3 regions of the Virgibacillus ainsalahensis genome follow, and region 2 is predicted to be linked to each of the others. Evidence: riboswitches for the same ligand, from Rfam matches in the RefSeq annotation. Region 2 holds a riboswitch; each other region holds the start of a gene.

Region 1 (3,546 bases), 1.5 Mb from region 2:
CTGACATGTTGGGAACTATAAAAAATGTGGAAATTCCACTCAGTCAGCTGGATAAAGCTTTAGATAACAAAATGATGTTTGATGGATCTTCGATTGAAGGGTTTGTTCGTATCGAAGAATCTGATATGTATCTTTACCCGGATGTAGATACTTTCGTTGTATTCCCATGGACATCGGACAAAGGAAAAGTTGCTCGCTTTATTTGTGATATTTATAATGCAGATGGAACACCTTTCGAAGGATGCCCCAGATATAATTTGAAACGAAATTTAAAGAAAATGGAAGAACTGGGCTTTGACGCTTTTAATATTGGGACAGAACCGGAATTCTTTTTGTTCAAATTGGATGAAAACGGTGATCCTTCATTAGACCTTAATGACCATGGAGGTTATTTCGATTTAGCCCCTACAGACCTAGGAGAAAACTGTAGAAGAGACATTGTTCTGGAATTGGAGGATATGGGATTTGAAATTGAGGCATCTCACCATGAAGTGGCTCCGGGACAGCATGAAATTGATTTTAAATATGCAGATGCCATACGACACGCGGATGATATCCAGACATTTAAATTAGTTGTAAAAACGATTGCGAGAAAACATAACTTACATGCAACATTTATGCCCAAACCTCTATTTGGTGTAAACGGCTCAGGAATGCATGTTAATATGTCTTTATTTAAAAATGGAGAAAACGCGTTTTTTGATACAAAAGGGGAATTACAGTTAAGTGACGTGGCATACCAATTTACTGCTGGGGTTATTAAACACGCAACTAACTTTACCGCTGTAACCAACCCTACAGTTAATTCTTACAAACGACTTGTTCCTGGTTTTGAAGCGCCATCTTACGTGGCATGGTCTGCATCAAACAGAAGCCCGTTAGTCCGCGTTCCTAAGTCAAGAGGGGTCAGTACAAGAATTGAAGCAAGAAGTGTCGATCCTTCTGCCAATCCATATTTAGCATTGGCTGTATTACTTGCTGCCGGTTTGGATGGTGTGGAAAATAAACTAACACCACCAAGCCCTGTAGACCGCAACATTTACGTAATGACGAAAGAGGAAAGAGAAGAAAATGGCATTAAAGATTTACCTTCGACTTTATTAGGTGCATTGGAAGAATTACAGAAAAATGAGGTAATTGTAAAAGCAATGGGGGAACACTTATATGAACACTTTATAGAGGCAAAGGAAATTGAGTGGGATATGTTTAGAACTACCGTACATCCTTGGGAGAGAGAGCAGTATCTGACCACTTACTAATTTTGAAGTTATGTAGTATTCTATAAAAAAATAAAAATGTCATCACCACTAGGGGAGCTATATGCTGAGAGAAGAACTTTCGACCCTTAGAACCTGATCTAGTTTGTACTAGCGTAGGGAAGTGGAGTGAATCTATTATTTGTTGAAATTTCTTCTCATATTTCTTCCTAAATAGAAGTCACCCACTACCACGGGTGGCTTTTTTGTATATTAGGGGGATTTAGAGATGGTGCTAGAAAAAAAGGGTGCGACTGTAACAGTGGGGGTGGAAGAAAAACTTTCACCTGCAAAAGGTTTCCTCTTTGGTTTGCAGCATGTTTTTGTATCCAACGTCTGGCTTGATCCGATTTATGTTGCAGCTTTAATCGGTTTACCATTGGGGTTATCAGCCAATATGGTAAATGCAATCTTTATTGCCGCGGGTCTCGTTACGCTGATTCAAGCGACGAAATTCGTCCGTTTGCCTGTCATTCAAGGTCCATCAGCAGCTTTTGATGCACTGATAATCAGTGCTGGTAAATCGGGGAATTTAGCGGCTGCGGGTGGTGGGATTATTGTAAGTGCTATTATTGTTTTCTTTTTGGCAATCACCGGTATGTTAAGCCGGATGAAGTCCTTCTTCACCCCGGTTGTCACCGGAACCGTAATTTTTATCGTAGGAGTTGCCCTTTCTAGTTTTACTTTAGAGTTATTTTTAGGCGGAACCTCTAGTTCGGAAACATTTCTTGACGGTGGAATTTTAACGATGTCGATCGCTACGTCACTCATTGTCCTTTTATTGTCCAATTTTGGCCAAGGAAAGTTACGTTCTTATTCATTCTTAATTGCCCTGGTAATAGGGGATCTCATCGGGCTTATGCTTGGGTATATTGATTTTTCTGTTATCACCGAGAGCGGTTGGATCGGTTTACCGCATTTTCTTCCCTATGGTGCACTTACGTTTGATTGGGTCACGTTCGGTGCTTTCTTTTTTGCTTACATCGTGGCAGTAATTGAGGCGATGGGGGTTTATCATGCCGCTGCTGAAATGGTTGATGTAAAGTTGGATGACAAGCGGATTCGTGGCGGGTTTGCCGGGGAGTCTATAGGTTCGTTGGCATCTACACTAATCGGAGGGTTCCCGACTACGGCTTACGGTCAAAACGTTGGTTTAATTCGCTTGACAGGCGTAGGATCGCGCCATGCTGTAAAAGTAGCTGCAGTTATTTTCCTTGTATTAGGCTTTGTACCGAAAGCAGGTGCGTTACTAGCTGTAACGCCACATGCTGTGGTAGGAGGAATCTTTTTACCGGCTGCCGCGTCGCTCATTTTCACGGGACTGAATATTCTAGGCGGGATGAAAAAGACGGACGCAAACTTTATGATTGCCGGCCTTTCCATTTTATTGGCTATTGCCTTACCGGACTTTTTTGTGAAGGTTGAAGGCGGAGTGGGTGATTTTCTTGGTAACACCATTTTAGTCGGAGGAGTAAGTGCGATTATATTACAACTTATACTGATTCAGCTCCCGGGTTGGTTCAGTTTTAAAAAAGGAGGAAAAAAATAATGAGACAACAGACAAAGCAGATTATTGATCAAATTCTTTCTTATATTAACAAATCGGATGTAGAGGAAACAGACTTTCAAGCGTTGGCATTAAAACTATTCTCTTACCAATTCGAATACAACCTTCCATATAAAAAATATTGCCAAAAAAGGAGGAAAACACCCCTGACGATCCAACACTGGCAGGAGATTCCTGCTTTGCCAATCCAAGCATTTAAGGAGTTAACTTTATCCTGTGAGTCAACAAATGAACCCGAAGCTGTGTTTTTGACTAGTGGCACGACAAATGCTCAGAAACAGGGACAACATATTCATCCTACTTTAGAAGTATGGGATACATCGATGAAGACTGCGTTTAATCAATTTGTTTTACCAGATCAAAAGGCAATGACCATTTATGTGATCTCTCCTGCTGAAGACTTGAATCAACAGTCTTCCTTGTCCCGCTATTTGACGATGGCGGTTAAGCATTTTGGTAAAGAAGACAGCAATTATTTTTTCAAAGAAGACGGGCTTGATATGGAGGCATTGACCACAGCTTTAAAAGAAAGTGAAAAGAAACAAGAACCTGTTTTACTGATGGGCGCTTCTTCCGCTTATGTTCACTTTTTAGATTATTGCAGGGAGAACGGTCTCACGTTCCAACTTACAGAAGGTAGTCGGATATTTGATACAGGCGGCTTTAAAGGAAAATCCCGTGAGATGCCTCGAAATGAAGTGTATGAATCTTTTGTGAGGACAT
Region 2 (3,546 bases):
TGCGCCTTTATCCCCGCCTGGAATAACCAGTCTCCGTCCATCTTTTAATTCTATTGTGATGTTTGAGTCAGCAAACTGTCTGCGAAGCTTTTTCGGTTCATCCATCAGCCTGATTTTTCCTTTATTAAGGAAGGCAACCCTGTCACATAGATCCTCTGCCTCACTCATGTCATGTGTCGTTAAAAATATTGTTGTTCCCTTTTCATTTAACCTCCGCAGACCTTCATGGATGTGCCTGGAATTGGCAGGATCCAATGCTGAGGTTGGTTCATCCAGAAAGAGAAGCTCCGGTTCATGCAGGAAAGCCCTTGCCAAGAGGACACGCTGCAGCATACCTTTAGATAATTTTGTCACCTGCTTTTTAGAATCAGCGGTTAGATTAACCATTTCCAGCACCTCACTGATTCTACCTGCCGACACATTGTATAAATCGCTATAAAGCTTTAAATTATCAAAGATAGTTAACCGATTATAAAGTCCACTATTATCCGTAATTACGCCAAATTTTTTTCGATATTTCGGTTTATTTAACGATGTAGTCGCCAAATGAAACACAGATGCTCTCCCGGATGACGGAGCGAGTTGACCAGTCAGAATTTTGATGGTTGTGGTTTTTCCTGAACCACTTGGACCAAGAAACCCAAAAGTTTCCCCTTTCCCCACATGAAAATTAACATCTTCCAATGCCGCTTGATTCCTAAACTTTTTTTCCAGACCTTTTACTTCAATCACATTTTCCAAACTTATTCCTCCCTACTGATCACTTTTACTTGTGACTTTAGAATAGGAGAAATAGGAGAGAATAACATCATATTTTCCGTGAAAAGAGCAAATCAGGGGTTGAATGGAGCTTATTTCAAGCCCAGCATATCCTTTAATTTCGCCATCTTTGTTTTCGATAATGGGATGGTCGATTTTTCTTTGTCCTCAAGAATCAAACTGTAGCTGTTTCGTGTCCATGTGATTACTTCCCGCACTTTTTGCAGGTTTACAATGTAGGAGCGATGGCACCTGAAGAAACCATAATGTTGTAATCGTTTTTCCAAATCATTTAGTGTGAATAAACTGGGAAAGGGTTCCCCTTTTATGTAAATATTTGATTGTCCTTCACTACTCTCAATATAATCAATTTCCGGTGGATCAAATAAGATAATCTTCTCGTTTACTTTTGTTGGGATTTTATTAAATTGAATCGGCTCAGTTTCCGGTTCTTTCTCATCATTTTCAAGTTCAGGCTCAACTTCTTCATTTGAATTGCCCTCTTCCTCCCCACCAAGTTCAATCTGACGTAACCCATCTTCATCCAACCGGTAAACCGAATCGGCAAAAGTAATTGCACTTTCCATATTTCCAGTCAACACAAGGATAGCCTTCCCTTCCTGCTGCAGTTTCTTAAGGATATTTATTAATACATGCTTTGTTTCTATATCTGTATTTAGGTCAGGTTCCTCTAGCAGAAACAAAGCTGGATCTTGAAACAACAAACGTGAAAAATGAACCCGCCGTTTTTCAGAAACAGATAGACTGTTTACTTTTGAATTTTTTATGGCCCCCAACTGTGTCAATTCCAGAATTTGATCAATCGTTTGATCAGCATCGTATAATTCCTTATAAAATTTGAAATGATCCTTTACGGTTAGCCGGCCATATAGCCCATCTTCAAAAAAGCAAAAACCGATTTGCTTAAAAAATGTCTCTTTATTTTTTGTAATGTTTTCATCCTTCACCAAAACTTCTCCTCCTAAGTTGGAGGATTTACCTGTAAACATATTCAAAAGTGTATGACGTACATTCAACGTTGAGTAAATCGCCGTTATTTCCGATTTATTAACCTTTAGATGAAAGGAAGGAAATAAAAGCGTATCCTTATCATGCTTTTCTATTATTTCCATCGATAAGACTGTCACGAAATCATCCTTTCCTTAGACCGCTTCTTTACTTATACCATTTTCTCATACGAGATTACTATACTACTATTTGTTTCATTATACTAAACGAAGGAGAAACTTCTTATAAATACTTACTTAAGGATATGAAAAAATGCAAGCAGTAACATTTCAAAGTAAAGTGGGAAGTAATTTTCAAGCCTTAATATGACAAATGGATATTTGTTTGTTATGATTAAAAAAGGATAATTAAATAAAAACAACTACTAGGGGTGCCCGAATGCATGGGCTGAGAGGAAAGCCGACGATACTTTCCGACTCTTATGGACCTGATCTGGATTATACCAGCGGAGGGAAGTAGTCAGACATTTATAGTCTAATCTATTTTCAGCTTATCAAAGCCAGGTCCATCATGGATCTGGCTTTTTTCGTTGTGCGCCTATAGAGAGAGGAGAAACAATGAATCGAACTCGTTTAATGACAACAATGGCTGTTTTTGTAGCTATCGGAACAATCACAGCACAATTAGTATGGTTTCCTGCAGGTGTGGCAAGAGCATATCCTGTTCAACATGCGGTCAATGTTATGGCTGCAGTCATGCTGGGTCCTGGGCCTGCTGTAATTATTGCATTTATGATCGGTTTGCTTCGTAACATGCTGGGACTTGGAACATTAATGGCATTTCCTGGAGGCATGGTCGGAGCGTTTTTAGCTGGATATCTCTATAAAAAGTTCGGTAAAAAAGGCTGGGCAGCTGTGGGAGAAGCTTTTGGCAGTGGAATTGTTGGGGCATTATTTGCCGTCCCCTTTGCAGCTATTCTAATGGGGAGTTCTCTTGGTGCATTTGCCTTTATCCCGCCATTTCTTGTGAGCAGCGTTACAGGCGCACTCATTGGCTGGTTTTTAATTTCAAAAATAAATAACAAAAATCTTTTACGCTATTAAAGGAGGATGTATTAAATGAAAAATGTCGCTTGTGCACTTACAATAGCCGGCACTGATCCCAGTGGCGGAGCAGGAATCCACGCAGATTTAAAAACTTTCCAGGAATTACAGAGCTATGGGATGTCCGTAATCACTTCTGTTGTTGCACAGAATACAACAGGTGTGCAGCATGTCCACCATCTGCCAATTGAGATGATTGAACAACAGATCGACTCCGTTATTTCCGATTTGCCTGTTCATGCATTAAAAACAGGAATGATTGCGAATATTGATATGATGGAAATCATCGCAGAAAAAGTTGTTCGTATCCAGGCACCTTATGTCATGGACCCTGTCATGGTTGCCACAAGTGGAGATGCGTTAATTGAACAAAAAGCCCAGCAATATTTATGTCAGCATCTTTTGCCATTAACAACACTGGTGACACCTAATATCCCGGAAGCAGAATTTATCACTGGTGAAACGATTGAAACGACAGATGATATGAAACAGGCAGCAGAACAAATTGTAGAAAAGTTCGGTGCTGATGCTGCTTTAGTTAAAGGCGGACACATGCAAGGAAAAGCTGTCGATTTTTTATATGATGGCTCAAACATCCATACCTTTTCAGCTGAACGAATCAACACTAAAAACACACATGGGACCGGTTGCACGTATTCAGCTGCCATTACTGCCTATTTAAGTCAGGGAGTATCTTTAAAAGAAGCCGTAAAAC
Region 3 (3,546 bases), 860 kb from region 2:
CGAAAAAATACTTGATGTTACAATGCGTCCATGATGGTGAACGGATAAACATTCTCCTTTTACTGGATGTGCATTTAAGGTTAACCCGGTTTTCTCGATAATTTGGCTGCTCCACGGTCCACCTGCCACAATAACTTCATCCGCAAAGAATATATCCGTTCCAGTTCTCACACCGGAAACACTGCCATTTTCCTTCACGAAATCAATTACTTCTGTATATTCAAGAAATTCCGCCCCTAAAACAGCTGCAGATTTTGCTAATGCTTGTGAGAAAAGCGGTGCTGAAACCTGTCCATCACGCGGCATGTACAAACCACCTGCAACAGTACCGGAAATTTCCGGCTCTCTCGCTTGTACCTGTGCCGTATTCAGTAATTCTGCGGTTTCTCCCTTCATTTCTTGAAATGAAGCGATCTTTTTTAAGTTTTCCATTTCTTCATCAGATTGAGCCACTCGTAAAATTCCGCTTTGCAGCAGTTCAATATCAATACCGGAAAGTAATTTTAACTCTTCTGCCAATTCAGGAAACATTTCCCTGCTTCTTCGTGCCATGGAGAACAGTGGACTATCTTCTGTAATTTCATTCTGAGCTCCTAGCATGCCGGCAGCAGCACGTGACGCTTTTTGTGCGATTCTTTCTTTTTCAATAACCAGTACGTGATAGTCACGTTTACTTAATTGAAAGGCAATCGAACAACCAATTACACCCCCGCCTACAACCACTGCATCATAACGTTTTTTCATCATCAGCCACCTTTCTTAATGCTTTGCGATATGCGATTACGTTTTTCATCGGATCATTTGCTAATAAAACACCAGATAATACTGCGATTCCACTTGCACCACTTTTGATGATATCTGGTGTGTTTTCAGGTGTTATACCACCAATGGCAATAACTGGTGTGCTTACATGCTGGACCACATCTTTCAACCCCTTTAGTCCATTTGGCTTCAGCCCGGGCTTGGATTGGGTTTCATATACATGTCCGTACAGTAAATAATCGGCGCCATGTTTGGAAGCGAAAAGGGCCTCATCCACCGAATGAACGGAACAGCCGATACATAAGTGGTCGTAAGGACTTCTTACCTCCGATACATTCATGCTGTTTTTACCTAATTGCACTCCCAGTGTTTTCATAGAATGAGCGACTTCCATCCGATCATTTACGATTATCTTTTCAGGTTGGATGCCTTTTGAGTCAAGTAATTCTATTGTTTCCACCAGTTTGATGTCGGACCATGATTTTTCCCTTAGGTGAAACACATTCACATATGGATTTATTATTTTAGCAATCGAAGCGAAGATTTCCGGTGTTTGTTGACCGGTTGAGATGATATGAAGCTCTCCTGGTGATTTTTTACGAGTATCGACAGAAACACCTCCTTAAAAATCATGCAGAAACGTAAAAAACCACTTCCCTTTGGTCAGGAAAGTGGTTTGAATGTAATATTATCTTCAAATTAGGAATAGACGTATCCATTCTTTCACTTCCCTACGCCGGCATCAACCGTATCAGGTTTAAAGAGTCCCAAAGTTACACTTTGATCTCAGCCCTTCTAAAAGGCACCCCTAGTGAATCGATTCTATTTAATTGTTAGTAGCATTATATCATTGGTACTAAAATTGTCAATAATTATTCTTTTCGTAAAGTAACCGTTTTCGATGCGGCTTCACGCTATTGAAAATAAACATCTTTTCCTTGTACACATTGAACCTACGAGAAACGCATTCTTACACGTCAATCCAGCTAATTGAACACTTCGATTCATGTTTTAACATTACTGATAACGGTTAAATTATACATAAAGTCAACATCCTATCCAATACTGCGAATGAGGTGATATCATGGCAAATCAAGAAAAAGAAAACAAACATAATGATGATTCCCTGGAACAAAAGCAAAAATCGAATGATCCAAATCAGGATATCGACCCACAAGGTGAACCAGACTCCAAACCACAGGAGAATTAATGATAGCCATAAAAGAAAATACCACATGTGTAAGGCAAGCCTGAAATCAAACAGGCTTGCCTTTTTCAGTTAGGAGTATAATGGTATCCTCCTAACTTTTATACAATTCGGTTTTTGCTCAATGGTACTGAACAGTTTTTTTAACTATGTGTTTCAGTCGCATACTTGTTTAAAAGTTTATCAAGTTGTTGGCTGCATTCTATTGTTCGATCATTTGCCAAACCATACTCCAGCCCGAGTTGAATCATTTCATTCTTTTTCATTAAAATATCTGTTGGCAAGTTGGATGGTACGGCTACGATTATTTGTTCCATCAATATTTCTTCCCTTCTTACATCTGCTTTCATTGGTTCAGATATTAGTTTGTTTAAAAACCCAACAAAAAATATTATGCCAACTTTTAATAAATGATGCAATAGATTCTACAAAAGTAGACATGAGTAGACAAAAATAATTTTCACCATTTCGGTTTTTGCATCAGAAAATTTTAATGAAATCAGAAAACATTGCTGCCTTAATCATGTTTTAATTGTAAATTGTCATATACAGGATAATATAAAGTAAAAAATGGGGATGAATTTTATGAACGCGTATGGAGATAATTGGGAGAATTACGGAATGGATTACCTGGAGGTCAAGAAGACATATGAAAAACCGATTCTATTTACCGTTTAGAATCGGTTTTTGGGATCACTTTGATATTGTATCGGTAATGACATATTACACCCTCACTTCCAAAAATTTGGTGGATTATCTTTTTCTGTGGAAATCCCCGTAAAATGTTGCATTTTTATCGATGAACTGTTCCAGTTTTTTAATTGCTTTTTTCATATAATCTCAACTTCCTTTCTATTTTTTTAATTACTGACGGTTAAGTCTTTCATAAGCATCTACATACAATTCCATGGAATCCTTTAGTAGTTCTTTTACTTTTTTCATCATGTTTATCTCCCCTTTCTTTTGATACTTTAATTATGGAAGAAAAGGGAGTTTTTTACAAAGTCCGTGGAATCGGTAACATTTCTCATGAAAACGAAAACAAATGAAATGAAAACGGGCACAACGCTTGTTTTCTTAAAATATCGCTTTTTTTCTCGGTTTATCTTGAAAATCGCTAGCAAAACGGTAAGGATTCATATCGAGCCCTCCCTCAGATAGGGGTTATTTGACAGACACATCCAGGACATCATCACTTTTTTCCTGGTTGTTCAATTGGATATAGTGATGAAGCGTATCAATCTTCGAAGTCTTCCCTTCTTTATTACGTAATCCCGGCTCGTATAACATTTGATTTTCAACCCCATAGCGTGGGCTAAAGAACACAGGCTAAGAACGCCCCGTCCTAGGGCAACGCCTATGTGACCAACATCGTGTTGGCCCGAGGCTGAAGCCGTGCCCACTAAAAAGCGAAGTATTCTGCTGAAGCGATTAGCGATTGTGATAGCGCTCTGGTTTAAAAGAAACGGAAGAAGCAAAATCACGATAAAGTTACGTCGCATTTTATATCAACTACGAAGGTTAATAAGCAACAAAATTTACGAAAGGATTCTTCAAAAAAACTAAGCTGTTACAAA

Evidence for each region. A riboswitch is a leader RNA that binds a small molecule or an ion and turns the genes downstream of it on or off. The one in region 2 is predicted to bind thiamine pyrophosphate.
Region 1: linked by a shared signal. The riboswitch ahead of ACZ427_RS07655 (solute carrier family 23 protein) and the one ahead of thiW (energy coupling factor transporter S component ThiW) in region 2 are both predicted to bind thiamine pyrophosphate.
Region 3: linked by a shared signal. The riboswitch ahead of ACZ427_RS11195 (thiamine phosphate synthase) and the one ahead of thiW (energy coupling factor transporter S component ThiW) in region 2 are both predicted to bind thiamine pyrophosphate.

What each region holds. Positions count from the first base shown of each region.
Region 1 covers NZ_AP043943.1:1,605,120-1,608,665, forward strand. Annotated here, with positions in the region: gene glnA (type I glutamate--ammonia ligase) at 1-1,259, shown strand, start outside; TPP riboswitch at 1,300-1,396, shown strand; gene ACZ427_RS07655 (solute carrier family 23 protein) at 1,486-2,805, shown strand; gene ACZ427_RS07660 (LuxE/PaaK family acyltransferase) at 2,805-3,546, shown strand, end outside.
Region 2 covers NZ_AP043943.1:3,155,003-3,158,548, forward strand. Annotated here, with positions in the region: gene ACZ427_RS15560 (ABC transporter ATP-binding protein) at 1-741, opposite strand, end outside; gene ACZ427_RS15565 (LytTR family transcriptional regulator DNA-binding domain-containing protein) at 852-1,892, opposite strand; TPP riboswitch at 2,145-2,259, shown strand; gene thiW (energy coupling factor transporter S component ThiW) at 2,346-2,831, shown strand; gene thiD (bifunctional hydroxymethylpyrimidine kinase/phosphomethylpyrimidine kinase) at 2,847-3,546, shown strand, end outside.
Region 3 covers NZ_AP043943.1:2,296,387-2,299,932, forward strand. Annotated here, with positions in the region: gene thiO (glycine oxidase ThiO) at 1-747, opposite strand, end outside; gene ACZ427_RS11195 (thiamine phosphate synthase) at 728-1,270, opposite strand; TPP riboswitch at 1,474-1,582, opposite strand; gene ACZ427_RS11200 (hypothetical protein) at 1,847-1,972, shown strand; gene ACZ427_RS11205 (aspartyl-phosphate phosphatase Spo0E family protein) at 2,113-2,319, opposite strand; gene ACZ427_RS11210 (hypothetical protein) at 3,134-3,259, opposite strand.